3 regions of the Rhizobium sp. SYY.PMSO genome follow, and region 2 is predicted to be linked to each of the others. Evidence: riboswitches for the same ligand, from Rfam matches in the RefSeq annotation. Region 2 holds a riboswitch; each other region holds the start of a gene.
The links. A riboswitch is a leader RNA that binds a small molecule or an ion and turns the genes downstream of it on or off. The one in region 2 is predicted to bind thiamine pyrophosphate.

Region 1: linked by a shared signal. The riboswitch ahead of thiC (phosphomethylpyrimidine synthase ThiC) and the one ahead of thiB (thiamine ABC transporter substrate binding subunit) in region 2 are both predicted to bind thiamine pyrophosphate.
Region 3: linked by a shared signal. The riboswitch ahead of thiM (hydroxyethylthiazole kinase) and the one ahead of thiB (thiamine ABC transporter substrate binding subunit) in region 2 are both predicted to bind thiamine pyrophosphate.

Annotation. Positions count from the first base shown of each region.
Region 1 covers NZ_CP177350.1:1,283,036-1,293,646, reverse strand. Annotated here, with positions in the region: gene ACJJVH_RS24255 (thiazole synthase) at 1-482, opposite strand, end outside; gene thiS (sulfur carrier protein ThiS) at 486-683, opposite strand; gene thiO (glycine oxidase ThiO) at 674-1,654, opposite strand; gene thiC (phosphomethylpyrimidine synthase ThiC) at 1,656-3,482, opposite strand; TPP riboswitch at 3,575-3,705, opposite strand; gene ACJJVH_RS24235 (hypothetical protein) at 3,840-4,583, opposite strand; gene ACJJVH_RS24230 (porin) at 5,132-6,223, shown strand; gene ACJJVH_RS24225 (TetR family transcriptional regulator) at 6,552-7,193, opposite strand; gene ACJJVH_RS24220 (EF-hand domain-containing protein) at 7,690-8,520, shown strand; gene ACJJVH_RS24215 (RNA polymerase sigma factor) at 8,874-9,446, shown strand; gene ACJJVH_RS24210 (hypothetical protein) at 9,439-9,888, shown strand; gene ACJJVH_RS24205 (periplasmic heavy metal sensor) at 9,885-10,334, shown strand; gene ACJJVH_RS24200 (DUF1800 domain-containing protein) at 10,410-10,611, shown strand, end outside.
Region 2 covers NZ_CP177349.1:3,130,534-3,141,144, forward strand. Annotated here, with positions in the region: gene ACJJVH_RS15195 (ABC-F family ATP-binding cassette domain-containing protein) at 1-1,617, opposite strand, end outside; gene ACJJVH_RS15200 (thiamine diphosphokinase) at 1,620-2,273, opposite strand; gene ACJJVH_RS15205 (MarR family transcriptional regulator) at 2,346-2,873, opposite strand; gene ACJJVH_RS15210 (MDR family MFS transporter) at 3,041-4,576, shown strand; TPP riboswitch at 4,647-4,763, shown strand; gene thiB (thiamine ABC transporter substrate binding subunit) at 4,814-5,842, shown strand; gene thiP (thiamine/thiamine pyrophosphate ABC transporter permease ThiP) at 5,853-7,490, shown strand; gene ACJJVH_RS15225 (ATP-binding cassette domain-containing protein) at 7,483-8,211, shown strand; gene ACJJVH_RS15230 (M48 family metalloprotease) at 8,482-10,014, shown strand; gene ACJJVH_RS15235 (RNA polymerase factor sigma-32) at 10,061-10,611, opposite strand, start outside.
Region 3 covers NZ_CP177350.1:1,027,870-1,038,480, reverse strand. Annotated here, with positions in the region: gene ACJJVH_RS23165 (sensor histidine kinase) at 1-943, shown strand, start outside; gene ACJJVH_RS23160 (sigma-54-dependent transcriptional regulator) at 940-2,313, shown strand; gene ACJJVH_RS23155 (hypothetical protein) at 2,372-3,979, opposite strand; gene yghU (glutathione-dependent disulfide-bond oxidoreductase) at 4,193-5,068, opposite strand; gene ACJJVH_RS23145 (DUF1127 domain-containing protein) at 5,635-5,781, opposite strand; TPP riboswitch at 6,017-6,113, shown strand; gene thiM (hydroxyethylthiazole kinase) at 6,164-6,967, shown strand; gene thiE (thiamine phosphate synthase) at 6,964-7,599, shown strand; gene thiD (bifunctional hydroxymethylpyrimidine kinase/phosphomethylpyrimidine kinase) at 7,596-8,417, shown strand; gene ACJJVH_RS23125 (3-oxoacyl-ACP reductase) at 8,414-9,178, shown strand; gene ACJJVH_RS23120 (undecaprenyl-diphosphate phosphatase) at 9,253-10,125, opposite strand; gene ACJJVH_RS23115 (hypothetical protein) at 10,322-10,534, opposite strand.

The DNA.
Region 1 (10,611 bases), on a different replicon from region 2:
CCCGCCGCCGTGCCGATCGGCGCGCACCAGGGCATCAGCACCTTGCATCCGGCGTCCAGCAGACGCTCGGCGACGACGAGATCGGTCGTCGTATAGGGAAAGACCTCGAAACCGTCATCCGTGAGAATCCTGGCCGTCTCCACCAGAGCGAAGACATCGGGCTGAAGCGTGTCGTGATGGCCGATCACCTCAAGCTTGATCCAGTTGGTTCGAAACACCTCGCGCGCCATTTTCGCGGTCAGGATTGCTTCGGAAACTCCATGGCAGCCGGCGGTGTTGGGAAGAACGCGGACGCCCAGGCCGCGAATCATGTCGAAGAATGCGCCGCCGTTGCGTCCGCCCGCCGTTTCCCGGCGCAGGGATATGGTGACGATCTCGGTGCCCGAGCGCTGGACGGCCTGCGCCAGCACGGCCGGTGAAGGGTAGCGGGCCGTACCGAGAAGAAGATGCGATGCGATTTTTATTCCGTAGAGCTCAAGCATGGGTCAGCCTCCTTGCATTGGCGTGAGGATTTCTATCCGGTCATTGTCGGCAAGGGGGTGGTCATCGCGCTCTTCACGATGGATGAGTTCGCCGTTGACGGCGGTTGCCAGCCACTCGCCCTCATAGTCCAGGGCAACTAGAAGCTGCGAAAGCGTTGCTGCCTCGACGATCTGTGTTTCGCCGTTGATGATCAGGCGCATGGGCGGTTCCTGTCGCTGTCGTATCTGGAAAAGATGAGGCTTGCCGCTTCGGCGGCCATCGCCGGCGCCAGCAGGAAGCCGTGGCGATAAAGGCCGTTGATAAGGATGGTTTTGCCTTCCTGCGTGACGCGGGGAAGGTTGTCCGGAAAGGCGGGGCGGACGCCGGCGCCGGTTTCGACGACGGCGGCGTCGGCAAAGGCCGGATGCAGCGCATAGGCCGCGTTCAGCAGCTCCATCAGCGAGCGGGCGGTAATGGCCCCGCCGAACTCGGTTTCGATCATGGTCGCGCCGACCATGAACAGGCCGTCGCCGCGCGGCACGATATAGACGGGAAAGCGCGGATGCAGCAGGCGGACTGGCCGTGAAAGCGCGATCTCCTGCGTCTGCAGATAGAGCATTTCGCCCCGAACACCCCGCAACTCCCGACTTTGGCCGATACGAGCCGCCCCCGTGCAGTCGACGATATCGGCAAATTCGCCGTCGTCGGCTATTCCGTCGGCAAAGATGACGCCCTTTGCCGAAAGATCGTCTCTCAATGAATGCAGGATCTCGCGCGGATTGAGGTGCGCTTCCTGCGGAAAGAACAGGCCGTGCCGGAAACGGCCGGCGAGGGACGGTTCAAGGGTGGCGATTTCGTGCTCGTCCACCCAGCGATAGCCCGTCGTGCGGTCCGCGAACCGTCTTAGCTCCTGTCGATCGCGGTTCGGCGCGAGGACAAGCGTTCCATTGCGGACGATCCTGCCCGGCAGGATCGCTTCCCATCGATCGGCCGCGTCGCGACCCCGTTCAAGCACGGCCGCATCGGCACTTTCCCGTTCGCACCATGGGGCCAGCATTCCGCCGGCGAGCCAGGAGGCGGCGCGGCTGAAATTGCGGCTGGTCTCAAAGACCGTGACTTCGGCACCGCGCACGTACAGTTCGTGAGCGACGGTGAGGCCGGCGACGCCGGCCCCTTTGACGAGGATGCGCATCTTACTCGGCCGGCTGTGCGTTGGCATCGACCGGCATATAAAGGTCGCCCCCCTCCCGATACCTCGCCGCCATCGCTTCCAGCCCCTCCTTCTGCGCCTCGGCGCGGATGTCGTGCGATATCCGCATGGAGCAGAATTTCGGGCCGCACATCGAGCAGAAATGCGCGACTTTATGGGCTTCCTTCGGCAAGGTTTCGTCATGGAAGCTGCGTGCGGTGTCGGGATCGAGCGACAGGTTGAACTGGTCTTCCCAGCGGAATTCGAAGCGGGCGCGCGACAATGCATCGTCGCGGACGCGTGCGGCCGGATGGCCCTTGGCAAGATCGGCCGCATGGGCGGCGATCTTGTAGGTGATGACGCCCGTCTTGACGTCGTTGCGGTCGGGCAGGCCGAGATGTTCTTTCGGGGTGACGTAGCAGAGCATCGCCGTGCCGAACCAGCCGATCATCGCAGCACCGATTCCCGAGGTGATATGATCGTAGCCCGGCGCGATATCCGTGGTCAGCGGCCCGAGCGTGTAGAAAGGCGCCGCGCCGCAGAGGGTCAGCTGCTTGTCCATGTTTTCCTTGATCTTGTGCATCGGAACATGGCCGGGGCCTTCGATCATCACCTGGCAGTCTTTCGCCCAGGCGATCTTCGTCAGTTCGCCCAGCGTCTCCAGCTCGGCGAACTGCGCGGCGTCGTTGGCATCGGCAATCGAGCCGGGGCGCAGGCCGTCGCCAAGCGAAAAGGAGACGTCATAGGCGCGGCAGATATCGCAGATGTCCTCGAAATGTTCATAGAGGAAGCTCTCGCAGTGGTGATGGAGACACCATTTCGCCATGATCGAGCCGCCGCGCGAGACGATGCCGGTGACGCGGTTGACGGTGAGCGGAATGTAGTGCAGCCGCACGCCGGCATGGATGGTGAAATAGTCGACGCCCTGTTCGGCCTGCTCGATCAGCGTGTCGCGATAGATCTCCCAGGTCAGTTCCTCGGCGATGCCGCCGACCTTCTCCAAAGCCTGATAGAGCGGCACCGTGCCGATCGGCAGCGGCGAATTGCGGATGATCCATTCGCGGATATTGTGGATGTTGCGGCCGGTCGAGAGATCCATGACGGTATCGGCACCCCAGCGCGCCGCCCAGACCATTTTCTCGACTTCCTCCGCCATGGACGAGGTGACAGCGGAATTGCCGATATTGGCGTTGATCTTCACCAGGAAATTCCGGCCGATGATCATCGGTTCGCTTTCCGGGTGGTTGATGTTGGCCGGAATGATCGCGCGGCCGGCCGCGACCTCCTGGCGGACGAATTCCGGGGTCACATGGTCCGGAATACGGGCGCCGAAGCTTTCGCCGTCGCGCGCCATGGCTTCGGCCTGCGCCTTGCGGCCGAGATTTTCACGGATGGCGATGAATTCCATTTCCGGGGTGACGATGCCGGCGCGTGCATAGGCGATCTGGGTGACGGCCTTGCCGTCCCTGGCCCGCAACGGCTGGCGTCTGCCCGGAAATTCCGGGGTCAGTCGCTCGCCGGTGACAAAGCCATTGTCTTCCGGGCGCACATGCCGGCCTTCATAAGCGTCGACATCGCCGCGGGCGAGCACCCAGTTGCGACGGAGTTGCGGCAGGCCCTGCTCGATACGGATTTCCGCGCCCTCGATCGTATAGGGCCCGGAGGAATCGTAGACGATGACGGGCGGTTCGCCCGATGTCGGGTGGACGCTGATCTCCCGCATCGGCACGCGGACATCGGCATGGATATCGCCCGTGACATGGATCTTCCGCGACGCGGGCAGCGGCCCTGTGGTGACGGTGGGGGTGAGGGTCTTTGCGGCAATGGTCATGGTTTGAGGCTCCAAGTGGCGGTTGGAGACCCAGTCATCAGCCGGAATGATGAAAAGACGCCGGCATGGAATCCACGCGGGAATCCGAAGCCTTCGAGCGCTTGCACCGTCCCTACGCCAGTATGAACTGGATCAGGTTCAACGGGTCACTGCGCCACAACAGGCAAAGCCATATTGTCCAGCAGTATCTCAGCCCCTTGCCGGGACCCCCCCTGGTGAATGTGAAAAGGCTATGCCGTCGCGTTGGTTCCTGTCAACCCCGCCGCAAGCGGCACGGTTGGCCGGAGGAATCGCAGCCGCCATGCGTCGAAAATACAATCTCCGCGAGATTTTCCGAAGGGGCGGCCTTGTGCCGCCTCAATAACGCGGCGCGGTGTCGCCGACGAAACGATGAGGGCCTGTGTGCGAGAGCTTGCTGGCGGTATCGAGCCAGATCTTGCCGCCAAGCGCGCGCCAGCGACGGCAGAAGGCGAAATCCTCGCTGAGATAGAGGCCCGTCTCTTCCTCGATCATGCATTCAAACAGCGCGTATTGCGTGCCCGGCGATGGCTTCGTGCTCGGATAGGCATGGATGGCGTTATAGCGCAGTCCCGGATAGGCCTCCGTCATCGCCTCGATGACCGCACGCTTGATGAGAAGCATGCCGGTTCCGGCATAGACGGCGCTGACAAAATCGCCGTCCCGTTCCGCACTCTGGCCAATCAGAGGCGTGCCGACATAATGGAGCGCTGCTGAGGCAAGCGACGAGCCGTCCTGCGAATTGGTGCGAGCGGCAGTGTTCCAATCGTAATCCTTGATCGGATACATCGCCGCGACGACATCCTTGTCGGCGTCGAGCAACCGCATCACCTGATCCGGTTCGAAGCTGATGTCGGCGTCGATGAACAGCATGTGGGTGGCCGCGGTGTCGTTCAGAAAGGACGATACGAGGGTGTTGCGGCTGCGCGTGATCAAGGCATCGTTGCCGAGCAGGGCGAGCGTCAGTTGAATGCCGGCCTGCGCGCCCGTCTGCATCAGGGAAAAGATGGATTGCATATAATCCTTGGTAACGAGACCGCCGAAACAGGGGGTAGCGATGAATATCTGGCGGTTCTCATGCATTCGCGATTTGTCCCCTTTTCGATGGCGCGCCGGCGGGAATCTAGGGAGATTCGATATTTCTGTGTGTACCGATTTATTGAGTTTTGTTTCCAAGCATTGCTGAAATCGGCAGGCAGCGCTTTGCCGCAGACCGGCCTGCCGAATGGCGCAGCGTGCCTGTCGGCGGCAGAGCTGGCCGCACATTTCGGGCGATTGCCGGCATCGGCCCCGCCCGGGTTGTGGCCCGGGAGACCAGTTGCATTTAGGCAACAGCACCCAAGACTAACGCCGGAGCCTCTTTCATTGAATTGACAAACATACGGGCTGTTTGTAAATCGGATGCAGGACAGAGGTTGTCTTACGGTCGAGTGGTCGGCCGGATCGGTAGGGGCATTTCAAGACCTTTGCCGCGGGGTCAATCATGGAGGTTCGAGGGGACTCAAGCCAACATCAGGTACGTATTTGCCGGGCTATCCGGTCGCGTTTTAGACCGAACCGATCTTCAAAGCGGTATTCCAGCTCTGCACTCGCGGTAAATTAGAAATGCATATTACAATCAGGAGTTTATAATGAACATCAAGAGCCTTCTTCTCGGCTCCGCTGCTGCCCTGGCAGCAGTATCCGGCGCGCACGCAGCCGACGCGATCGTCGCTGCCGAGCCCGAGCCGCTGGAATACGTTCGTATCTGCGACGCATACGGTGCTGGCTACTTCTTCATCCCGGGCACCGAAACCTGCCTCAAGATCGGCGGCCGCGTCCGTACGGAAGGCGAGTGGTACGATGCCTATAACCCGAACAGCAAGAACGGCACGCTCTGGCACACCCGCGCCGAGCTGAACGTCGACACCGCGACCGACACCGAATACGGCCCGCTGAAGACCAACATGGTTCTGCGTTGGGACTGGAACGACGGCGGCTCCACCTCCACGAAGCTCCTGTTCGCCAACATCAGCCTCGGCGGCTTCACGGTCGGTAAGCTCGACTCGCAGTACAACCTGTACATGGGTTACGCCGGCGACGTCATCAACGACGACGTGATCTATGACGGTCCGTACGAACTCAACCAGTTGACCTACAACTACGACGCAGGCAACGGCTTCACGGCCGTCATCTCGCTCGAAGATTCGAATTCCAGCGGCTCGGATGCGTCCTACGGCTCCAGCTGGTGGGCGGACGACAAGGCCAACCACTACGCTCCTGACGTTGTAGCCGGTGCCGGCTTCAAGTCCGGCGCATGGGGCTTCAAGGTTGTCGGCGGCTACGACTCGATCGTCGAAGAAGGCGCCATCAAGGCTCGTGTCGATGCCGACTTTGGCGCATTCTCGGCCTTCTTGATGGGCGGCTGGAACACCGACGGCGACAAGCTCAACAAGTATGCAGGCACCAACCTCGATCGTTCGGCTTGCCCGGCTGATCGTCCGGCGCTGTGCGGCTGGGGCGACTGGGCTGTCTGGGGCGGCGTTGGCGTTCCGGTCAACGACAAGCTGAAGTGGAACCTCCAGCTCGCCTACACCGACTCGAAGATCTTTGCCGCTACCACCAACGTCAAGTGGAACCCGGTCAAGAACCTCCTCATCGAGCCGGAAGTTTCCTACACCAACTTCGATTCTGTGAACCAGGATCAGTGGGCTGGCATCCTGCGCTTCGAGCGTAGCTTCTAATCTGGAATTACCCGGCTCCGTGCCGGGTAAGGGAAGCCTGGCGTTCCAATCCGTCGGGCTTCTTTCATCGATCGGTTGACCTCCGATCAAAGTAAAGGATCCGGCTTTCCCTCCGGATCCTTTTTTATTTCCGGAATAGTCGCAGCCAAGCGTGCTTGCCGCTTCTCCGGCGAGTCGGCTCGATTCAAATGAATGATGTGGTTTGGCGATTCGGCGGAGCGTCTGGCTGCTTTGGAGTCCGGGAAAGTACGCAGCGGTTTTCCATCCGGAATTGCGTGAAGACAAAAGGATGGAGCGTTTTCGCGATCCGAAGAAAAGCGGAAAAGTTCTAGGCCGCCGAAATCGCCATTTCATGCGTTTGTGCCAGCGGGAACCAGGTCTTCAACACCATCTTGATGAACATCTGTCCGCAGGGAACGAGCTGGAAATTGCCCCGGTCGAGCGTCCATTCGCTGATCAGGCCCCCGATGACGGCGGTCAGTGCGGACGCGGCCGTATCTGGCGTCCAGGGCGCCGGCAATTTCGTCTTCTTGTCCATCAGGGTGAAAATGCGTTCAAAGTGCTCGTGCATGTCGTGCCGGAAGGAACTGGCGCGGCTTGTCGTGCCGTCGCAGAATGCCATGTCGAGATGCATCATCACCTTGAGCATGCTGCGCTTGCGCGGATCGCCTTGAACATCGTCGAATATCGACGCTATCGTATCCGCTATGAGATCGAGGGGATTGGGCGGCAGCTCTCTGGACATCCGCTCCGCCAGCTCCTGAAACGGCTGCTGGGCCTCGTCGCGAATGGCGAACATCAGCCCCTGCTTGTTCTTGAAATGCCAGTGCACCGCCCCCCGCGTGACACCGGCGGCCGCGGCTATCTCCTCCAGGCTGACATTCTCATAGCCCTTGTCGAGAAACAGAGCCTTTGCAGAGTGCAAAATCTCGCTTCTCGTTTCCGCCGCCTCCTCCTTAGTGCGCCTCATTCACATCTCCACAGAAACCGATTCTCAAGCTGCGCCCCTCTTTTTTTATTCTTGTCCATCCATGCCGCTCACCGCCGGACCCCATGCATCGGTGATGTTCAGCAAAATGGCGATACTTATATACTCCCTAAAAATCGAGGAAGGAAATCGCAACCGACTGTATTCTGTCAAGCACTTATAAGCCCCGCGCAAGTTTCCGTGTGCAGTTTCCCCGCGTTGGGAAGTTAAAATCGAAAATGTGCAGGTGCCAATGCGGCCATGATGGCGGGATGCATTGGCGAGGTAATCCCGGGTTCCCCGGTTCTGGAAACGACGCAACGATCAAGTTGGGGCGCAAAATGCGTTTGATCTCCGGCGTTCGCAACTCCATCGGCTCATATCGATCATCGAAGTTCTGTTCACGCTTTCACCCGGCAAGGCCAGGCGAGCGTCGTATTCAAGTCGCGTACACGTAAACCGCCCGAGTTCCTCTCAACGCTCGTATCCGGAGGCCCCAATGACGAGCATCTCCTCGATCTCATCGAACAATTACTATCAATATCAGTCGTCGCGTTCGACAGCGTCGGCGGCGGACGATTCCATCTCCTCACTTCTGTCCGACAGCTCCTGCGGCAATTCTTCCGGCACGAGTTCCTCTTCATCCTCCGACGACTCCTCGCAGATCGCGTCGGCGCAGCAGCTGATCGCACAGTTGATGAACATCATTCTCAACTTGCAGGCCAATAGCGGCAGCGATGCCGACGGCTCAACCTCGGACGACGATTCCACCGATGCCACGGCGGGCACTCAGCAGGCTTCGGCGACCGCTGCTCAAGGCAGCAGGCAGAGCGACATGATCAGCGCCATGGATACCAATGGCGACGGCAGCATCAGCCAGGCGGAATTCGTGGCCGCGCGCCCGGCGGATGTCAGCGAAAGCCAGGCAGCGCAACTGTTCCAAAGCTTCGACAAGGACAATACCGGCTCGCTTACCCCGGCGCAGCTCGGCAGTGCCATGCATGCGGATCATGCCGGTCATCACCAGGCGTCCGGCGGCCAACTGACCGACGACGAGCTTTCCAGCGCGTTTTCCTCCATGGATACGGATGGCGACGGCAGCATCAGCCAGGCCGAGTTCGTCGCCGCTCGTCCGGCCGATGTAAGCGAGGATCAGGCGACCGCATTGTTCAACAGTCTCGATACCTCCGGTTCCGGTTCGCTGACACAGAGCCAGTTCGAATCGGCCATGAGAGGACAGCCGGCACAGCAACCGCTCATACCGGACTTTGCCGGCTTCTACACGGCAAATGACCAGGATCAGACGACAAGCGATCTGCTGACGCTCTGATTCGAGACGGGCTTGCGCATTCAGTACGCGACGAGCCGGCAACCCGGACAAGGGCAGTTGGGGCCTCTGCGTCCGGGTAGGCCGGCTTTTTTGTGTCCGGCCGAGGAATGGCTGACGGACTTCGAAGGAAAATCCGAAAATCGCCGATATGGGAGCGACGGAATTGGCGGGATGGACCGTTCAATCCTTGTGAACCTGTATTTGATGTCGAAGGATGATACGCTGCCTGTGATGTTGCGATCCGATGAGCGCCGCTTGCCGGACCTGAACGGGAGGAGAGGCGTCCTTGTCGGAAGCCCGAAGCGGAAGCGCCGTGTCGGTATCGAACGCAACTGGAACGGTGGCGATTGTCGATGAAGTGGGATCGTGCGCCCACGAGTGGCGACCCGGATGAGGAACTGCTCGGCCGTATCGCTGCCGGCGACGCTCCGGCGATGCGTACCATGGTGGCGCGGCAGTTGCCGCGCATCGTGGCGGTGGCAACCCGCATGCTCGGCGATGCGACCGAGGCAGAGGATGTGGCACAGGAGACGTTCCTGCGCGTCTGGCGGAATGCCGGCGGCTGGCGTCAGCGCAACGCCCGCTTCAGCAGCTGGGTGCACCGGGTTGCGATCAATCTTTGCTACGATCGCCTGAGGCGGCGCAAGGACGTTCTTGCCGAGCATCCGCCCGACATCGAATATGAAGGACCGGCGCCGGACGCGGGGTTGTTGGCCGAGGACGATCCGTCCCGGCGCGTGGAGCGGGCGATGCAGATGATCGCGCCGCGGCAGCGCGAGGCGATTATACTGGTTTACTATCAGGCGTTGTCGAATGCCGAGGCGGCTGAGATCATGGACGTCAGCGTCGATGCATTGGAAAGTCTGCTTGCGCGGGGAAGGCGCTCCTTGCAGCTGCTTTTGTTGAAGGAACAGGGCGATGATTGAAAATGGCGCGGGTCCGATGAATGCCGAGCGGTTTGAAGCGTTGACAGCTGCCTATGGCGGCGATATCGGCCGATGGCCGCAGGCTGAGCGCGTGGCCGCGCGGGAGTTTGCAAAGGGCCCGGCTGCATCTCGGGCGCTCGCTCTTGCTGCCGATCTGGATGCCTTGCTCGACACCTATGCCGTCAAGCGCGGCAGCGCTGGTCTGGAGGACCGGATTCTGGCGAAACTCGTGCGCCGCGTAACGCTTCGAAAGTGGTTCCGCTTCGGCTCCGCCGGCATCGGCCTCGTGGGCGTCGGCATCGCCGGCGCGCTGGCCGGCAGTATTGCGATTGCCGTGCTGGCGCCCAGCCTGACATCCGACACCTCGGTCGTCTCCGACGGAACCGCAACCATGTTTGGCGATATCGGGCCGGACGCGGGCATAGCTCAGGATAGCCAATGACGGATCGCAGTTTTCGAATAGTGGTCATATCTCTGCTGGTGCTGAACACGTTCCTGATCGGTGCGCTGGCCGGCGGCGGGCTGACATGGATACGCAAGACGCAGGCGCGGGCCGGGATGATGCCGCTGGCCGGCGAGCAATTGCCGTTGGCGCAGAAAAAAGCTCTGCGCGCGGCGCTCAACGAGGCGCGCAAGGACGAGCGTCAGACCATTCTCGAGGCGCAGCAGGCCAAGGTCGATGCCGCCTCCATTCTCGGGCAACCTATGCTCGACAAGGCGGCGCTTTCGGCCGCGCTGGCAAGGGCGCGTGATGCCGATATCGCCTTGAGGTCGAAGCTGGAACAGCGCGCCGTCGATTTCGCGGCGACGCTCTCCTATGACGAGCGCCGGGCGCTGGCGGAAAGCCTGGTCCGCCGCAGCATGCCCAGGGCCGCCGCCACAAAATGATCACACTTGCCGAGCGACGGATCGAAACCATCCCTGCGTTAAAGGAGCATGTTTGATGCAGGAGTTGGCAAGAACATGGCTCAGCAGTCCAATGATGTCGATGCCGCGCTCGCTCTTTCCCGGTTTGGACTAGGAGCGGACCACAACGGCACCGCCTCGATCGCATCCGATCCGCGCGGCGCGTTGCTGGAAGAGATCGCCGAGCGCTTCGTCCCGGTTCCGGTCGGGCCGCAGCTGCAATCCACCGCCGATCTGCTCGTCTCTCTCTACGCATTCC
Region 2 (10,611 bases):
TTTCTGCTTGTAGGACAGCTTTCCCTTGGCCTTCGAGCTCTCGGCGACGGGCGTTGCGGCTTCGGCCGGCTTTGGTTTCTCGGCCGCCTTTTCCGCCCGCTTGCGTTCCTCGATTGCGCCCTTGCGCTGGGCGAGCATGTCCGAATAGCCGCCGGCATATTCGATCCAGCGTCCATCCGGATCTTCCGGATTGGCGGGCGCGATGGTCGAGGTCACGGTACGGTCGAGGAAGTCGCGGTCGTGGCTGACGAGGATGACGGTGCCGGCAAAGCCGGCCACGATTTCCTGCAACAGGTCCAGCGTCTCAATGTCGAGATCGTTTGTGGGTTCGTCGAGGATCAGGAGATTAGTCGGCCGCGACAGGATACGCGCCAGCATAAGCCGGGCGCGCTCGCCGCCGGAGAGATTCTTGATCGGCGTGCGCGCCTGCTCCGGCTGGAACAGGAACTCCTTCATGTAGCCGGTCACATGCCGCTGCTCGCCATTGACGAGCAGATTCTCGCCGCGACCGTCGGTCAGATAGTTGGCGAGCGTATCTTCCGGGTTCAGTTCCTCACGCTTCTGGTCGAGCGTGGCGATCTCCAGATTGGTGCCGAGCTTCACCGTGCCGCTGTCCGGTTCCAGCTGGCCGGTCAGCATCTTCAGCAAGGTGGTCTTGCCGGCGCCGTTCGGCCCGACGAGACCGATGCAATCGCCGCGATGCACGCGGATCGAGAACGGCGCGACGATGATGCGGTCGTCATAGGCCTTGGTGATCCTGTCGGCCTCGATCACCAGCTTGCCGCTTTCCTGCGCATCGGAGGCGGCAGCCTGCACCGTGCCGAGAGCGCCCTTGTGGCCACGGTAGCGGGAGCGCATGTCCTGCAGCTCGCCGAGCCGGCGCATGTTGCGCTTGCGCCGCGCCGTCACGCCGTAGCGCAGCCAGTGTTCTTCACGCTCGATCTGCTTGCCGAGCTTGTGCTGCTCCAGCTCTTCGGCCTCCAGCACCTGATCGCGCCAGGCTTCGAAATAAGCAAAACCCCGGTCCAGCCGGCGCGACGTGCCGCGATCGAGCCAGACGGTGGCGGTCGAGACCTTCTCCAGAAAGCGGCGGTCGTGCGAGATCAGCACGAGCGCACTGCGGCTCTTCTGCAGCTCGCCTTCCAGCCATTCGATGGTCGGCAGGTCCAGATGGTTGGTGGGCTCGTCGAGCAGCAGGATATCCGGCTCCGGCGCCAGAACGCGCGCAAGCGCGGCCCGGCGCGCCTCGCCGCCCGACAGATTGTTCGGGTCCTCTTCGCCGGTCAGGCCGAGATGGGACAGCAGGTAAGTCACCCGGTAAGGGTCGTCGCCGGGGCCGAGGCCGGATTCCGCGTAAGCCGCAACCGTCTTGTAGCCGGCAAAATCCGGTGCCTGTTCGAGATAGCGCACGGTCGACGACGGATGGCGGAACACCTCTCCCGACTGCGCTTCGACAAGGCCGGCGGCGATCTTCAGGAGCGTCGACTTGCCGGACCCGTTGCGGCCGACAAGGCAGATCTTGTCGCCCGGCTCCACCTGCAGCCCGGCACCGGCGAGCAAAGGCGCACCGCCAAAGCTCAGGAAGATGTCGTCGAGTTTCAGAATGGGAGGGGCCAAGATCAGACTCCGGAAAGGTCATAAGGGCGGGCAAGAACGATCGCCCTGCCGCTGCCGAGCAAAAAGCGCACATCGCCTTCCGCCACATTGGAAATGGTGCGCGATGCGCCGAAGGGCAAATGAAAATCACGCAAGGGATATCGGGCATTCTCGATGAAAAGGCCCGTCAGATCGCTGAAGCCGAGCACCGAAAACAGCGAGCGGGCCGGCAGCGCCAGCGTGAGATCGCCCGGCGGAAGCGGCACGGCCTCCTCGTCGCCTGAAGTCAGCAACACGTCGAGGCCTTTTTCGGCAAGGTGAACGCCGTAAAGCAGATGCTGGATCGCATGATCGGATCGCTCGCCGCCCATGGCGCCGGCGAGGATCAGCCTGGCCGCACCGCGATCGATCGCTTCCGAGACGGCAATCTCGCCGTCGGTCGCCGCCTTCGCTGCCGGATAGGGCTGCTTCGGCACGTTGGGAAAGGCGCGCAGCAGATCGGCAGGCGTGGAATCGAAGTCGCCGACCCACAGCTCAGGTTCCACCCCGAGCGCGACCGCATGGCGCATGCCGCCATCGGCCGCGATGAAACGGCTGCCTGAAACGGCATCGCGCAATCGCTCCGTCAGGCGGAGCTCGCCGCCGAGCAGGATGGTGAAGGTGGTGGACTGGCTCATGAGGCAAGCCCATAGCGCAAACTCATATCCCTAGGGAAGAGCGCCGTTGGCAAGAACGACCGCGCCGGCCGCTCAGTCGTCGGTTTCCTTGAGGCGAGCCTGGAAAACCCGCTCGTAACCGCTGACATAGCGATCGAACAGCAGCGAGAAGCTCTCGATTTCCTCCGCCGTCCAATCTGCAAAGATGCTGCCGATGACCGAATATTTCTGCGCCTGTATCTCCGACAGCAATCGCTGCCCGAGCGCGGTCAGCACCACGACGATGCGGCGCGCATCCGCCTGCGATGCCTTGCGGCGCAGGACACCGCGGGCCACCATGTCGGCAACGATGCGGCTCGCCCGCGACGGATCGATACGCACCATTTCGGCGATGGTGCCGACGGTGACTTCGCCGGTCGCCTCCGCCCGCCGGACGACATCGAGCACGTCGAGATGCGAAAGCTCGAGGCCCGGCGCGACGCTCTGAATGGCAAGCCTGCCGATCATGCGGCGGCCCGTCAGCAGGCGCATGCGCGTCATCGCATGGCCGATGCGAAGAAGATTCTCGTCTTCGGTCGGCAGGTGAGCTTCAACTTCTCGTGTGTTCGTCGCAGATGTCATCTTTCCACCATACCAGAGGGAGAAAAGAAATAAAATATGCAAACAGCATTCAACTGTCATTGACAATTATATGCTAATGGCACATATATTTCAGGTATGAAAACCGAGGCGTCCCGCGCATTCGATCGATCGCGCAGCGTTTCGGCCAAGCTGGGATTTCTTGCCCCATGGACATGCAGACAACATTGGCCCCGCTCGTGGCGGATCATAAACGGCGGCTTATCCTCTTCCTGTTTCTGATGACCGCCATGTTCATGGCGACGCTCGACAACCAGATCGTATCGACGGCGCTTCCGACGATCGTCGGCGAGTTCGGGCATCTGGAGCGCTTCGGCTGGATCGGATCGGCCTATCTTCTCTCCCTATCGGCCGTCATGCCCGTCTACGGCAAGCTCGGCGACCTCTTCGGCCGCAAATATGTGATGATGGCGGCGATCGCGATCTTCACCGCCGGCTCCGCCGTCTGCGGTCTTGCCGTGTCGATGAACACGCTGATCGCCGCCCGCGTGCTGCAGGGTCTCGGCGGCGGCGGCATCATGGTATCGATCTTCGCGGTCAACGCCGACATCTTCGAGCCGCGCGAACGCGCCCGTTACCAGAGCTATTCGAGCCTGGTGCTGATGGCCTCCGGCGCCATCGGGCCTGTTCTCGGCGGCACGATGAGCGATCTGTTCGGCTGGCGCTCGATCTTCCTCGTCAACGTGCCGATCGGCTTCATCGTGCTCACCGGCCTCGCCTTCATGCTCCCCTATCGCAAGCCGGCCCGCCGGCCGAAGATCGATTATGCCGGTGCCGTCGTCCTTGCCCTGACGACCACGAGCATCGTGCTTGCCGCCGATGGCAGCGAATTGTTCGGATCGCTGCTGTCGCCGCAATGCCTCGGCATCATCGCCTTCGGCGTGATCTGCGCCATTGCCTGGGTCTTCATCGAGCGCCGCGCGCCGGAGCCGATCGTGCCGATGACGCTGTTCCGCAATTCAACATTCGGCCTTCTGCTGATCACCTCGATCACCAGCGGCGCCGTTGCCATCGGCATGGTCAATTATTTCGCGCTCTTCCTGCAGACGACGACGGGCCTTTCACCCTCGATGGCCGGCCTGCTGTTCATTCTGCTGACCGGCGGCCTCGTCTGCGGCTCGCTGTCGGCCGGCCGGCTGATCGCGGCAAGGGGGCGCTACAAGCCCTTTGCGGTCGCAAGCGCCGCCTGCAGCACCATCGCATTCGCCTCGCTCGCCTTCGTCCATGCCGGCACGCCCATCGTCTTCATCGGCGGCCTGATGCTCTTGCACGGCATCGGCATCGGCCTTGCGCAGCAGGTGCCCGTCATCGGCGTGCAGAACGCGGCCGCTGCCCGCGATGTGGGTGCGGCGACCGGCGCCGTCACGCTGTCGCGCATGGGCGGCGCCTCGATCGCCATCTCCATCTACGGCGCCATCATCGCCGCCAAGCTCGGCAATGTCGGTGTTTCCATCGCAGGCGTTCCCGACATCGAGGAACTGACGCCGAAGATGATGGCCGCTCTGCCGGAGGCAACCCGCGAAGCCGTCGCCAATGCCTATGCCAGCGCCTTCAGCCCGCTGTTCATGACGGCCGCCGGCATCTGCCTGCTCGGTCTTCTGACCTCCCTGACGCTGAAGAACGTGCAGCTTCCCGGCGCAACAAAGAAACTGGACGGCGTAGCTGCTGCCCACGCCGCCGAGTAACGCCTCCCGCCCATAATCGGCAAGGGAATCATTTCCCTTGTCATCCCGTCGTCACAAGGCTAAATCTGCCGACGCTCTAACGGGGTGCCTTATGTCTTTGCGGACATCTGGCTGAGAGGCTTTGACCGGCCAACCCGCGGAACCTGATCCGGCTAACACCGGCGGAGGGATTAGACGCGTGACGAAATCATAGCGCCCTTTTCCCCTTCAAGACGAAACCAGAGAGGAGGCGCTGTCATGCAACACCGTTCGCTATTGTCATTCTTCGCCGGCTTGGCCCTTGCCGCCGGAACGACCCTTTTCGCCGCACAGCCAGCCGCCGCGGCCGACAAGACCCTGACCATCTACACCTATGAGAGCTTTACCGCCGACTGGGGTCCGGGCGCCAAGGTCAAGGCGGCCTTCGAAAAGACCTGCGGCTGCACGGTCAACTATGTCAGCGTCACCGACGGCGTGGCGCTTCTCTCCCGCCTCAAGCTGGAGGGCGCGGGCACCAAGGCCGATGTCGTTCTCGGCCTCGACACCAATCTCGTCGACGAAGCCAAGGATACCGGCCTCTTCGACGCAAGCGGCATCGACACCTCGGCCCTCAAGGTTCCCGGCGATTTCAAGGACGATGTCTTCGTGCCCTACGACTACGGCCACTTCGCCGTCATCTACGACACTCAGACGGTGAAAAATCCGCCGAAGAGCATGAAGGACCTGGTCGAGGGCGATCCCTCGCAGAAGATCGTCATCGAGGATCCGCGCACCTCGACGCCGGGTCTCGGCCTTCTGCTCTGGGTCAAGTCGATCTATGGCGACAAGGCGGCCGACGCGTGGACGAAGCTCAAGGGCCGCATCCTGACCGTCACCCCCGGCTGGTCGGAAGCCTACGATCTCTTCACCAAGGGCGAAGCGCCGATGGTGCTCTCCTACACGACGTCGCCGGCCTATCACATGATCGAGGACAAGACCGACCGCTATCAGGCGGCCGCCTTCTCGGAAGGCCATTACATCCAGATCGAGGTCGCCGGCCTCATCAAGTCTTCGCCGAACAAGGATCTCGCCCGCGACTTCCTGAAGTTCATGATCTCCCCCGGCTTCCAGGACATCATCCCGACAGCCAACTGGATGATGCCGGTCTCCGCCACGTCGGAACCGCTGCCGGATGCCTTCAGCAAGCTCGTCGTACCGTCGAAGACCTTCCTGATGAGCCCCGCTGAGGTCGACAAGAACCGCAAGGCCTGGATCGACGAGTGGCTGACCGCCACCAGCGGCAACTGACACCTTGACCATCCTGACGGCACCCGAACGAAGACGCGCTATTTCCGGCGGGGCGCTCAGCCTTGCCGGCATCGTCTTCTTCGTGGGAGTTGCCGTGCTCGTCCTGCTGGCCGCCGGCATCGAATCCGGCGGCGAAACCACGCTGACCGATCCCTACCTGCTGCGCGTCCTGCGCTTTACGCTGCTGCAGGCAACGCTTTCGACGCTCCTTTCCATCGCGCTCGCCATACCGGTCGCGCGCGCTTTGGCGCGCCAGCCGCGCTTTCCCGGCCGGTTATGGCTGATCCGGCTGATGGCCGTGCCGATGGGCCTGCCGGTGCTGATCGGCGCGCTCGGCCTGCTCGGCATATGGGGCCGGCAGGGGCTGCTCAATCAGGCGTTTGCGGCGATCGGCCTGTCGCAGCCCGTCAGCATTTACGGGCTCGCGGGCATCCTGCTGGCGCATGTCTTCTTCAACATGCCGCTCGCCTGCCGGCTGATGCTTGCCGGGCTGGAGCGCGTGCCGGCGGAATACTGGCTCGTGGCCGGCGGGCTCGGCATGCGGCCCGCCTCGGTCTTCCGCTTCATCGAATGGCCTGTCCTGCGCGGCCTCATTCCCGGCATTGCCGGCCTGATCTTCATGCTCTGCGCCACCAGCTTCACGCTCGTCCTGATCCTCGGCGGCGGCCCGGCCGCGACGACGCTGGAGGTGGCGATCTATCAGGCGCTGCGCTTCGATTTCGATCCGGCGCGCGCCGTGATGCTGTCGCTGCTGCAAATCGTCGTGACCGTGGCGATCCTCGGCGCCATGACGCTGTTTCGCGCGCCGGACGATCATGGGCTGACCAGCGGCCGTACGCTGCGGCGCATCGATGGACAGATGGCTGCGGCGCGATGGGCCGATGCGGTCATGCTCCTGCTCACAACGCTCTTTCTCGGCCTGCCGCTCGCTTCGGTCGTTGTTGCCGGCCTGGAGGCCAACCTTCCGAAGCTGGCGATCCAGCCGATCTTTCTGCAGGCGGCCGCCACGAGCCTTGCGATCGCACTCGCCGCCGGGCTTCTCGCGGTCCTGATATCATTTGCGATCATTCGCGCCCGATCGGCGATATCGGCAGGTCGCCGCAATTCAATCGGCCTGCGCGGCCTGGCGATCGCATTGAGCGGAAGCTCGTCCCTGATCCTGCTGGTTCCGCCGATCGTACTGGCAACAGGCTGGTTTCTGGCGCTCAGGCCGCTGGGCGATCCCAGCAGGTTCGCCGCCATCCTGATCGTGATCGTCAATGCGCTGATGGCGTTGCCCTTCGTCATTCGCGTCATCGAGCCGGCCTATGCCGTCCATCGTCGGCGCACCGAACGGCTGGCGGCGAGCCTCGGCCTTCATGGCGTCTCCCGGCTGCGCCTCATCGATTGGCCGGGCCTGCGCAAACCGTTTTTCACGGCGCTCTCCTTTGCCATGGCCCTGTCGCTCGGCGATCTCGGCGCCGTGGCGCTCTTCGGCTCGGATAGCCTGATGACCCTGCCGTGGCTGGTCTACAGCAAGCTCGGCAGCTACCGCACCAATGATGCCGATGGCTACGCGCTGATTCTCGGCCTGGTGTGCCTTCTCCTGACCATCGCAGGCACGGCGGGCCAGGGCACGGACGATCACGAAAGCAGACGACATGACTGACGGCAACGACACGAGCGAACGAGCTATCGCCATGGACGGCGTAGAGCTGCGCCTCGGCACACATGATTTCCGCTTCGATTGCGCATTGCCGCAAGGCAGGATCATCGCCGTCGCCGGCCCCTCGGGATCCGGCAAATCGACCTTTCTCAATCTGCTGGCCGGCTTCGAGCAGCCCGACCGCGGCCGCGTCCTGCTGGCGGGACAGGACGTGACCGGCCTGCACCCCGCCGAACGGCCGGTGTCCCTCGTCTTTCAGGACAACAACCTCTTTGCCCATCTCGATCTCTTCACGAACATCGGCCTCGGCATCAGCCCCTCGCTGAGGCTTTTGGCGCAGGATCGGCAAAGGGTCTCGCAGGCTCTGGCACGCGTCGGGCTCCCGGGTTTCGAGAAGCGCAAGCCGGGAACGCTCTCCGGCGGCGAACGGCAGCGCGCCGCCTTCGCGAGAGCACTGGTGCGCGACAAGCCGATCCTGTTGCTGGACGAACCCTTCGCCGCCCTCGACCCCGGCTTGCGTTCCGGCATGGTCGAGCTCCTGAAAACCCTTCATCGGGAAACCGGCAATACGGTGCTGATCGTCTCGCACGATCCGGCGGAGGTGCGGCGCCTTGCCGACCACGCCGTCTTCATCGACGGCGGCGCCATCAGGCTCGCCGCGCCCATCGAGACCTTCCTGACGACGGACGGCATTCCGGCACTGACCACATTTTTGCAACATTGAATGCGTCGCAGCATCCCGCCGCCGGCTTTGCCTTAATTTCGTCGCGGCAAGCGGCTGAAAGTCCTGGGGAAAGCTTGCTAAAATACAACGCTGCCACATTTAAACGGAGTCTCGCTATGCAACCGGTGCCAAAATCGGCTACAGCAACGGGTGGAGACCGTCCGGGCAAACGCGGACCGATGCGGGTGGAAACAACCTTTATCGGCGCGCGAGGATGATCGGCCCGGTAACGATCAACCGGATATGGCGCCGAGCCGGCATGGCAGCGAAATGAGTAGGATACAGGTACTGAAGCAGAGCAAGCGAGCAGAACGAAGGATCGGTGCGACCGTCGCAACCCATTTGCGCCGCCTTGTCCCCCTCCTTGCTGCCGCAATCATTTTGGACAGCTGCCAGACGGTGCTGGACCAATCCTATCAGCCGAGCGTTTCGCCCTCCGCCAATCCGCAAATCGTCTCCGAGGTGCAGAAGAACGATCCGCGCGCGCAGATGGGCGCCCGCGAGCATCCGCGCATCCTGGCGAGCTATGGCGGCGAATACAAGGATGCCAAGACCGAGCGCCTCGTCGCCCGCATCGCCGGCGCGCTCACCAGCGTCTCGGAAAATCCGCAGCAGTCCTACCGCATCACCATCCTCAATTCGCCCTCGATCAACGCTTTCGCATTGCCGGGTGGCTATCTCTATGTCACCCGCGGTCTGCTGGCGCTTGCCAACGACGCTTCTGAGGTCGCCGCCGTGCTGTCGCACGAGATGGCGCACGTCACCGCCAATCACGGTATTGAGCGCCAGAAGCGCGAGGAGGCTGAGGTCATCGCCAGCCGCGTGGTTGCCGAGGTGCTGTCGAGCGATCTGGCCGGCAAGCAGGCGCTTGCCCGCGGCAAGCTGCGCCTTGCGGCCTTCTCGCGCCAGCAGGAGCTTCAGGCCGACGAGATCGGCATCCGCACGCTCGGCCAGGCCGGCTACGATCCTTACGCCGCCGCCCGCTTCCTGAACGCCATGGAAGACTACAGCCGCTTCATGTCGGCCAATTCCGATGCCGACCAGAGCCTGGACTTCCTGTCGAGCCACCCGAGCACGCCGCAGCGCATCGACCTCGCCAAGGCCCATGCGCGCGAATTCGGCGAGGAAGGCAAGGTCGGCGATACCGGCCGCGATTATTACTTGAACGGCATCGACGGCCTGCTCTATGGCGACAGCCCGGAGGAGGGCTATGTGCGCGGCCAGACCTTCCTGCATGGCGGCCTCGGCATCCGATTCGACGTGCCGCCCGATTTCCGCATCGATAACAAGGTCGAGGCCGTGATGGCGACCGGACCCGGCGATATCGCCATCCGCTTCGACGGCGTTGCCGATACGGAAAACCAGAACCTCACGAACTATATTTCCAGCGGCTGGGTGACGGGCCTCGATCCGTCGTCGATCCGGTCGATCACCGTCAACGGCATGCCGGCCGCAACCGCGCGCGCCTCTGCCGATCGCTGGGATTTCGATGTGACCGTGATCCGCGACCGCACGCAGATTTTCCGCTTCCTGACGGCGGTGCCGAAGGGCAATATCGCCCAGCTCGATCAGACTGCCAATGTGCTGCGGGCGAGCTTCCGGCATATGACGCCGGAAGAGGCGGCCTCGCTGAAGCCGCTGCGCGTCCGCGTCGTCACCGTCAAGCCCGGCGATACCATCACCACGCTCGCCGCGCGCATGATGGGCACGGATCGCAAGCTGGACCTGTTCAAATTGATCAATGCCCTGCCAACCGGGGCAAACATTGCGCCGGGCGACAGGGTCAAGATTATTTCGGAATGACGGTCAGCCCGCCATGCCGCGGGCGAAAGACGAGGACAAGCCGCGCTCAGGCGTAGCTTGCCATGCGGGGATCCGCATCCACCAATGCGTTGCGCAACTTGTCCATCGCACGGCTTTCGATCTGGCGCACGCGCTCCTTGGAAATGCCGAGATCGGCGCCGAGCTCCTCGAGCGTCGCGCCGTCTTCGACCAGACGTCGTGCCTGGATGATCTTCATTTCGCGTTCGTTGAGATGCTTCAGCGCCGATGCGAGCCAGATGCGGCGGCGTTCGCCATCGATCATGTCCGAAACCTGCTCGTCGGGAAGCGGATCGTCGCTGATGAGAAAATCGATGCGCTCGGCGCTTTCGGAATCACCCGATATCGACGGTGCCTGCAAAGAGGTGTCGCTGCTGGAAAGCCGCGCATCCATTGTCTGCACATCGGCAAGGCTGACACCGAGCGTGACGGCGATTTCTTCATGGATGGACTGGACGGTAACGCCCGAATTGCTGCGAGCGAGCTTGGCGCGCAGGCGGCGAAGATTGAAGAACAGCGCCTTCTGCGCCGAACTCGTACCGCCGCGCACGATCGACCAGTTGCGCAGAATATAGTCCT
Region 3 (10,611 bases), on a different replicon from region 2:
GGCGATCGCCTCCTCCGTGCGCGAGACGCGCTTCCTCACCCTCACCGCGCTGTTGCCGATTCTTGCCTTTGCCGCATTCCTCCTGCGCCGGCGCGACGTCTCCGCCATGCAGATCGCCGTCAGCAGGATCGCCCGCGAGGAACTGGAGCGTCGCGTTCTGGAGCGGACGGAGGATCTCAGCCGTGCCCGCGATCGGCTGGAAGCGGAGATTGCCGATCATCGGGCGACGGAAGCCAAGCTGCAGGGCGTGCAGCAGGATCTCGTACAGGCCAATCGCCTTGCCATTCTCGGCCAGGTCGCAGCCGGCGTCGCGCACGAACTCAACCAGCCCGTCGCGACCATTCGCGCCTATGCCGAGAACGCGCATATTTTCCTCGACAGGCAGCAGACCGGGCCGGTCAAGGAAAACCTCTCGGCGATCGCGGCCCTGACGGAGCGCATCGGCACCATCACCGAAGAGCTGAAAGCCTTTGCCCGCAAGGGAAGGACCGCGCCGGAACCCGTGGACGTCAGAAGCGTGATCGAAGGCGCCGTCGTCCTGCTGAGAAGCCGGTTTGCCGGCCGCCTCGATGCGCTCAGGATCGACTTGCCGCCGACCGGATTGAGCGTCGTCGGCACGCGCATCCGTCTGGAACAGGTTCTGATCAACCTCTTCCAGAACGCGCTGGAAGCGTTGGAGGGTCGTGACCGGGCAAAGGTGGACGTGTCGGTGCGCGAGTCTTCGAGTGAAATCGAGATCGTGGTTTCGGACAACGGGCCCGGCATTCCGGCGGCGATCCTCGATTCGCTGTTCACGCCCTTCAATACCTCCAAGGAAAAGGGACTGGGTCTCGGCCTGGTCATTTCCAAGGACATCATCGTCGACTACGGAGGGCGGATGGATGTCGAGAGCAACGGCGGCGGCACCCGCTTCACCATCCATTTGCGCAAGGCCACGTCATGAATGATAGCTCGCCCGTTTTCCTCATCGACGATGACAAGGATCTGTTACGGGCAACGAAGCAGACCCTCGAACTTGCGGGTTTCAACGTTTCCGCCTTCTCGGCGGCAACCGATGCTCTCGCCGCGTTGGACCCCGGTTTTGCCGGTGTGGTCGTCTCCGATATCCGCATGCCGCAGATGGACGGGCAGCAGCTTTTCGCGCACATCAAAGGATTTGACGGCGATCTGCCGGTCATTCTGGTAACGGGTCACGGCGATATCCCGATGGCCGTGCAGGCCATCCAGGACGGCGCCTATGATTTCATCGCCAAGCCTTTCGCCACGGACCGGCTGGTGCAGAGCGTGCGGCGCGCGGCGGAGAAGCGACGGCTGGTGCTGGAAAACCGAGCCCTGCGGCAGGCGGCCGAACAGGCTCAGGGCGATTTGCCGCTGATTGGCCAGACCCCGGCCATGGATCGCCTGCGCCACACGCTGCGGCAGATCGCCGATACGGATGTCGATGTGCTGGTGACGGGAGAAACGGGCAGCGGCAAGGAAGTGGTGGCCAGCCTGCTCCATCGCTGGAGCCGCCGCGCCAAAGGCAATTTCGTCGCGCTGAACTGCGGTGCCCTGCCCGAAACCGTGATCGAAAGCGAGCTTTTCGGCCATGAGCCTGGCGCTTTCACCGGCGCGCAGAAAAAACGCATCGGACGCATCGAGCATTCGAGCGCCGGCACCCTGTTCCTCGACGAAATCGAAAGCATGCCGCCGGCGATCCAGGTGCAGATGCTGCGCGTGCTGGAAATGCGCGAAGTGACGCCGCTCGGCACCAACGACGTCCGTCCCGTCGATCTGCGGGTGGTCGCGGCGGCAAAGGTCGATCTCGGCGATCCCGGCCAGCGCGGTGATTTTCGTGAAGACCTTTATTATCGCCTCAACGTCGTCACCCTTTCCATTCCGCCGCTGCGTGAGCGGCGCGACGATATTCCCCTGCTCTTCGGCTATTTCGCCGAGCGTGCTGCCAGCCGCTTCAAGCGCGAGGCGCCGGCAATCTCCGCTGCCGTTAACCGACATCTGCAACAGCATGACTGGCCGGGCAATGTGCGCGAACTCTCGCATTTCGCCGAGCGCTTCGTGCTCGGGCTGGAGGCGACCGCCCTGCCGAAGCCGGCAAAGGCGCCTGCCATCGATGCGGGGCTTTCGCTACCCGCCCGTGTCGAGCGATATGAAGCCGAACTCATTCGGGAGAGCTTGCAACAGAACAATGGCGATGTGCGCAAGACGATAGAGGCGCTCGGCATTCCGAGAAAGACCTTCTACGACAAGCTGCAACGCCACGGCATCGTCCGAGGCGATTTCGCCGGCCTCGACGGCGATGACCGGCGAAACTGACGGATCTCCCGAAAAGCGATATCAGGGTAATTCCGGCGCCGTCTGAAACGGAAACGCGCTATGCACTCGCAAGCCGCGCGGCGGAAGCGGAAGCATGCCGGGCTGCAATCTCGGCCGTGCGGTCGAGCACGATCATGGCCTGCTCTATAAGGCCGGCAAGCGCCTCGGCGCTTTCGCAAGCGTGAACGACGAGCGGCGCGCTCAGGCAGATTCTCAGGGCACTTGCCGGCACATCGCCGAAATCGGCGCAGCGTACGGGTTGGCCGAGGCGCACCGCCGCAAATCCATCTTCCTCGACAGCCAGTTCCTTGTAGACGGCCGCGGTCTCGACTGCGTTCAGCACGCCGGCATTATTGGCATTGCGCAGATAGAACGAAAAGATCGACGGAATTTCGTCCCAATGGCGGATCGCCGGTGTTCCCCAGAGGCAGTGCCGGTCGAGCGGCCGGCTATCCAGCAACGCAAAGGCAGGGTCGCCGGCAAGCCGGGCGACCACCGCCTCGGCAAAGGCCGAGAGGACGGCAATGACTTGCTCCTGCGGAATTGCGGCAAAGGATTCAAGCTCGAACAAGGCCGCCTTCCAGCGCAGGAGCAGGCCGAAATTGGCGCGCTCCGGCAGCGTATCGCGCGCTGCCCAACCCTGCGGCCACTCGGCTTTGCCGCAATAATCGGAGAGGGCCGCCGGCAGAGGGCGGTTCCTGAAGCGCATCGACATTTGCGGCGGGCACAGAAGCGCACCGCTGAAAATCGGCCCCGCCAGGAATTTCGAGCCTGTTACGGCCACCATGAAGCCATGCGCCAGATAGGCGCGGATCGTCGCCGCCGACAGGCGGAACTGGCATGCGTCTATCATGATATCGAGAACATCGCCGAAACGCGCCTTGAGACGCAGCACGCTTTCCAGGCTCGGCGCCAACAGACTTGTCTTGGAAACATCGGTCACGACGAGCAGGCATCTCAACCCTGCCGCGCGGCCAAGCTCGATCAGGCCCCGCAATTCGTCCTCGACTTCGCTGTCGGCGCGCAGGGAACCGTCCTTGTTGCGCACGGCAATGGTCGCGTTACGCGTCGCGTCGCCGGCCCGCAGTTCCTCGCCCTTGGCAACCACGCGGTCGCTACTGACACGCCCCATGAAATGCCGGCCGGCCGAAGCGGTCATGACGCCGCTGCCCGTCTCGTTCCCCATCAGAGTGATGGTCATCAAGGCCCGGCCGTCCTCTCGGGCCAGAAGCGAAGCGGCGAAGAGATGGATATCGGTGCCCGATGTCGCCAGGATGGCATCGATACGCGGTTGTTCGGCTGGCTGGTCGAGCCCAAGCATCCGCAACAGGTCGCAGCGCAGTCTTTCGACTTCACGCTCATAGACGGCGGCGGCCGAACCGGATTCCATTTCGCGCATCAGACGCGCATAGTAGGACTCCACCACGGCAAAGGCATTGGCGGAAATGGTCGACGCGGTGGAGGAGCCGAAGGCGAAATCCCTTGGCCGAGGCGACGGGCCATAGCCATACATGTTAAGGCCGCTGACCGCATCGCAATCCAGCCGTTCGTCGCCGCCCGAAATCAGGCAGTTCAAAAGCGCTGCGCGTTCCGCGCTCGATTGCCTCGATAGCAAGCCCGCGGCGATGTTCTTATCCAGGGCTCGATCGTCAGCAACCTGCTGCATGAAGTAGCATTCCTCTTTGACCAAAGTCGAAACGCTTTGCCTGATCGCACCGCGTTCATGCCGGGCAAGACAGCCTCGGCAGCCGAACATTACGCCGGGCAAGATTGAGCGAGGCTGACTTGGCCGTGGGCGGCCGGGGTTCAGTGGCGAATGCAATAAAAAACTCGCGGCCCTGAGACCGCGAGTTCGCAAGAATGAGCATCAAATTGTTCGTCAGCCTGCGGCTGCGATCTTGTCCTGCGTCCTGGTTTCGAAATCGCTGGCGTCGTGGCGCTCGCGCAGCTGTTCGGACGGATCGCCCGACATGCGGTTAACCATGCGGCCGCGTTTGACGGCCGGCCGCGCATAGATCTGGTCGGCCCAGCGCTGAACGTTCTTGTAGTCCTGCACCTGCAGGAATTCGCCCGCGCCGTACTGCCAGCCCTTGGCCAAGCCGCCGTACCACGGCCAGATGGCGATATCGGCAATCGTGTAATCGCTGCCGGCGATGTATTCGCTCTCGGCCAGACGACGGTCGAGCACGTCGAGCTGGCGCTTCACTTCCATTGCGAAGCGGTCGATCGCATATTCGATCTTCGTCGGAGCATAGGCATAGAAATGGCCGAAACCGCCGCCGAGATAGGGCGCGCTGCCCATCTGCCAGAAAAGCCAGGACAGGCACTCGGCACGCGCCGGCTGTTCGGCAGGCAGGAAGGCGCCAAACTTTTCGGCGAGATACATGAGGATCGAGGCCGATTCGAAGACGCGAACCGGCTTCGGGCCGCTGCGGTCCAGCAAGGCCGGGATCTTCGAATTGGGATTCACATCCACGAAACCGCTGCCGAACTGATCGCCTTCGCCGATCTTGATCAGCCAGGCGTCATATTCCGCACCGCTATGGCCAAGCGCCAGCAGCTCTTCGAGCATGATGGTGACTTTCACGCCGTTGGGCGTTCCAAGCGAATAGAGCTGAAGGGGATGGCGACCGACAGGCAATTCCTTGTCGTGGGTCGGCCCGGCGATCGGACGGTTGATGTTGGCGAACTGGCCGCCATTGGCCTTGTTCCAGGTCCAGATCTTCGGCGGCGTATAGTCGGCAGAACCGGTCATGGGCATCCTCCTGTTCGGGAATCAGGTTTTGGGGTCGGTCTTCGATGTAGCGCGCTACATATGCCGGACATAGGGGCGGCTGTTCATTTTTGCGAGAGGAGTCCGCGCGGCTTTCGACACAAGCGGCTGGGCCTGTGATCTGCATTGCACCGGCGAAGAACAATCGAAGATGGTTTGCCGGAGATTCGTTCGATGGCCGAAATGAAAAAAGCCTGCCGCGGGAGGAGGTGCGGCAGGCTTTCTACAAGAACCGAACAGCGGATGGGAGGAGGAGTTCCGCTGTTCCTGCAGCCGTCCCTGGGAGGAGGAGTAGGACGTCTGCCAAGCGAAGGGATGCGGGAGGAGATGCATCGCTTCGATGGGGATGAGAATACCAGTCTTTTGCTCAGTTCATAGGCATTTCTTTGCAGGGCAGTTATGCGCTATGCGAAAAGCGGAAGGCTGAGCTGACGGGATTTTCAGCGAATGCGGCCAGCGCCGGCTACGATATTCACAAAACAAAAGCGCCTGCTCGGATGGAAGCAGGCGCTGGCGTAATGCAGCTTTATAAGGTGCCGTTGCGGCCGTTAGCGAGCGATGGCTGCGCGGGCGACATTGCGGATTTCGCCGCGATCGATACCCAGGTCATGCAGTTCGCGCGTAGACATACGGCCCAATTCGGCGACCGTCTGACGATACTTGCGCCAGTTGTTGAAAGAGCGTGCTACGTTCATGATGATCCCCTTTCCTCGGGCTTTCGAAGCCGGGCTGCCGTCCTTGGCGCTCCGTTCGCTTCGATGAGAAACATATAGTCCCGATCCCGCGCTTTTTGCAGAGCCAAGAGCTCACTGCACCCATGCGTCTATTGCATGGATCGCCGCGTAACGAGGCAACCTGCCCTCGCCGCCCGTCGCCGTGGCATTTGCGATTTGCTGGTGACAGCGCCGGCTTTGTCTGCGAAAAGGAAGAGATGAGAGACAGGGGCGTCCGCCATCCGGCGGGCTGAGAAGCACCCTTCGAACCTGAACCAGATCATGCTGGCGGAGGAAGTCGCTCGGGACCTTGCAGGCACAGCACGTCGTCCCCTCGCGTCTCGCTCCGCCTGAAAGGGCCGATATGCGAGATCAGATCACAGCGGGCAAGCTGCTTGGCGCCATGCGGGCCAACCCGCCCCTGGTGCAATGCATCACCAATTTCGTCGCGATGAATATCGCCGCCAATGTAATGCTTGCCGCCGGCGCATCGCCGGCCATGGTGCATGCCGAAGAGGAAGCGGGCGAATTCGCCGCCATCTCCGGCGCGCTGACGATCAATATCGGCACGCTCTCGAGCGGCTGGCTTGCGGGCATGCTGAAGGCCGCGCAGTCGGCCAACGCGGCCGGCAAGCCATGGGTCCTCGATCCGGTCGCTCACCATGCCACGGCGTTTCGCCGCAATGCCGTCGCCCGATTGATCGAGCTGCGGCCGACGATCGTTCGCGGCAACGCATCCGAGATCATCGCGCTTGCCGGCGGCGCCAGCCGCGGCCAGGGCGTCGACAGCCGCGACGCCGTCGAGCAGGCGGAAGATTCCGCACGGCAACTGGCTGAAAGGCACGGCTGCGTCGTCGCCGTCACAGGGGTCACCGATTTCGTGACCGACGGGCGGCAGGCACGGCGCGTTGCGGGCGGTTCGCCGCTCATGCCGCAAGTAACCGCGCTCGGCTGCTCCCTCACCTGCCTTGTCGGCGCCTTTGCCGCAACGGCGCCGGATGCGGCATTGGATGCAACGGTGGCCGCACTTGCCGTCTTTGCCGTCGCCGGGAAACAGGCGGCAACGGCTGCGAACGGCCCGGGCTCCTTCTCCTGGCGCTTCCTCGATGCGCTCGCCGGCCTGGACAAGGAAGTGCTGGACCGCGAAGCAAGGATCTCGGCGGCATGAAAGACTTCGATCTCTCGCTCTATCTTGTCCTCGATCCCGTGCTTTGCGCCGACATCGGCATGATCGAGACCACTCGCGCGGCTGTTGCCGGCGGTGCCACGATCGTACAGTTGCGCGACAAGCACGCTCCGGCTGCCGCGATGATCGAAACGGGTCTCGCCCTCAAAAAGATCCTGCAAGGGAGCAATACCCGGCTGATCGTCAACGACAATGTCGAGGCGGCCATCGCCATCGGCGCCGACGGCCTCCATATCGGTCAGGAGGATATGGACGCCACCGAGGCGCGCCGCCTGATCGGGCCGGATATGATCCTCGGCCTTTCGGTGGAAACCGAGGCCCTCGCTTCCGCCATAGATGCCGGCATCGTCGATTATGCCGGGGTCGGGCCGGTCTTTGCAACGCCGACCAAGCCCGACCACAAGCAGCCGATCGGCTTCGACGGCCTTGCCCGCATCGTCAGGCTCTGCCCGGTTCCAACGGTCGCGATCGGCGGCCTCAAGGCAGAGCACGCGGCGAAGGTTCTTTCGGCCGGCGCCGACGGTCTGGCGGTTGTCTCCGCCATATGCGGCACGCCGGACCCGCGGGCAGCCACGGCCCTTATCGCGCACGCCATCAAGGAGGCCCGCCAATGATCCGTAACGTCTTGTCCATCGCCGGCTCCGATCCTTCCGGCGGCGCCGGCATTCAGGCCGACCTGAAAACCTTTTCTGCCCTCGGCGTCTATGGAATGGCCGTCCTGACGGCATTGACGGCTCAAAATACGCAGGGCGTTTCCGGCGTCTATCCGGTCCCGCCCCAATTCGTGGCGGAGCAGATCGACGCCATCTTTGCCGATATCCGTGTCGATGCCATCAAGATCGGCATGATCGCCAACGCCGCGATTGCGGGCGCCGTCGCGGATGTTCTGGCGCGACATCGCGATGTGCCCGTCGTGCTCGACCCTGTCATGATTGCCAAGGGTGGCGCAGCCCTGCTTGCCGCCGATGCCGTCGACGTGCTGACCACCCGATTGCTGCCGCTGGCAACGGTCATCACGCCGAACCTGCCCGAGGCAGCGGCCCTCCTGCACGAGCCGGAAGCGCGAAGCCGCGAGGACATGGCGCGCCAGGCGCTTGCGCTGGCCGAGTTCGGGTCTTCGGCGGTCCTGGTAAAGGGCGGCCATCTGGAGGGTCACGAAAGTCCGGATGTGCTGGCAGGCGACGGCCGCCTGACCTGGTTCGAGGCCGAACGGCTGCCGACGAAGAACACGCATGGAACGGGCTGCACGCTCTCCAGCGCAATCGCTGCGGGAATCGCCAGGGGCTTGCCGCTTGCCGAAGCCGTTGCCGCGGCCAAAGCCTATCTCGCCGCTGCGGTGGCTGCCGCGGGCCAGCTTTCCGTTGGAAGCGGTCATGGGCCTGTCCAGCACTTCCATGCGCTATGGGCAGACAAAGAAGGAGTAAGGAAATGAGCCTGCCAATCAAGGAGCAGATCGTCATCGTTTCGGGCGCGGGGCGCGGTCTTGGTGCCGCCATCGCAACGGCCTTTGCCCGGGAAGGCGCGAAGGTGGCGATCAACTATCGCGCCAGCCGCGAGCAGGCGGAGGCGCTCGCCGCACGGCTTGGCGACCATGCGAAAGCCTTTCAGGCCGATATTCGCGACCTCGAAGAGACGAAACGACTGGTCGCAGAGGTGACGGAGCATTTCGGAGCACCGACGACGGTCGTTCACAATGCGCTGGCCGATTTCAGTTTCAACGGCGATGCGCGCTCGAAACTGGACGCGTTGAGCTGGAGAGAAATGGCGATACAGCTGGAAACCGCGCTGCAGGGGGCCTTGAACCTCATACAGGCGGCACGACCGGCAATGGCATCGGTGGCCTTCGGCCGGATCGTCACCATCGGTACGAATCTCTTCCAGAATCCGGTCGTGCCCTATCACGATTATACCGCCGCCAAGGCGGCGCTGCTGTCGCTGACCCGTACGGCTGCCGCCGAGCTCGGCCCGCTGGGGATCACCGTCAACATGGTATCCGGCGGCCTTCTGCGCACGACGGATGCCAGCAGCGCCACGCCGGAAGCCGTCTTCGACATCATCGCCGCGAATACGCCGCTGCGCCGCGTTACCACCCCCGATGAGGCGGCCGATGCGGTTCTCTTCTTCGCCAGCCCGTGGGCACGCGCCGTCACCGGGCAAAACCTCATTGTCGATGGCGGCCTCGTATTCGGATAGCCCCGGAACGAAAATGGCGCTGCCTTAACGGGCAGCGCCATTTCCCGGCATGCCGTTCGGATGGTTCAGATGGCTCAGGCCCAGCCCATGGTCAGCACACCGAAGAGAATGACGGCGCCGAGCACTATGCGATAGACGACAAAGGGCCAAGTCGAGAAGCGCTCCAGAAAGCGCATAAGTCCCCATATGGTGACGAAGGACGATATGCTTCCGACGACAAGGCCGACGATCAGAACCGACCAGGCTTCCATGGGAATATGCGCCTTATAGAGCTCGAAAAGCTCCTTCAGGCCGGCAAGCGCGATGGCCGGCAGGCCGAGCAGGAATGAGAACCGAGCAGCCTCGTCGCGCTTCAGGCCGAGGAAAAGCGCACCGGTCAGCGTCGAGCCGGAGCGCGAGACGCCGGGAACAAGCGCGCCGACCTGGGCGATGCCGACGATCAGGGCATCCATCAGCGTCATCTGCTCGATGCCTTTCCTGTGGCGGCTGTAGAGTTCCGCGACAGCCAGAAGCAGCCCCATGACCAGGCAGGCGATGCCGATCACCCAAAGGCTGCGGAAAGACGTTCCGCAGGCGTTCAGGGATGACGACAGCAGAAGGCCCGCAATGACGATCGGTACGGTCGCAATCACGATGGCAATCGCAAGCCGCATCGCAGGCGAGCGCCAATCCCTTCGCCTGACGGCGTCGAGCGACCCGAAGGCGACATAACGGACATCGCTCCAGAAATAAGAGACGATCGCGGCAAGAGCCGCAAGCTGCATCGCAGCCGAAAAGGCCGAACCCGGGTCCTGCCAGCCGAGCAAGGCCGGCACCAGGCGCATATGGGCAGTGGAGGAGACCGGCAGCAGCTCCGTCAATCCCTGCACGACGCCCAGGATTGCGATCTTGGCATAGCCCAGGGCAACAAAGCCCGTGTCTACGCCTTGCGTACAAACATCAGCCACGTTTTGACATCCTCAGTTCTCGGGGGCTTTGCACCGGACCGGTGCGGCGACTTGCTGCGAAACTGTTTTCCAACACGAAAACCGCGAAAGCCGTCAGACGCTTCGCCGATTCCGCATCAAGGAACGGCCGACGATAGCCGGCCACGCTGAACCCTGTCTGAAGACATCCGCGGCAATTGCCAGGTTCAATGGGTTTCTAACCGTCGTCTTCCGGCAATGACTGCATGTAGCGGAGGATCGCATAGAATACGACGACCAGCACAAGAGCGCCTGCGGCTCGATGCATCTCGTGTGCCAGGGTGTGATGATGTCTGACCAGAAGGCACGTCAGATTGTAGGCGGTTATGGCAACCGCCGTCAGGACGGGCGCCAGAAAAAGCGCCATATTGCGGTGAATGAAATTGACCATCGCGTACACCTCATCTGCATCCTGTCAGATACTATGAGGATTGGGGAGGAATTAGGACGAATACGCCCCCGTGCCAT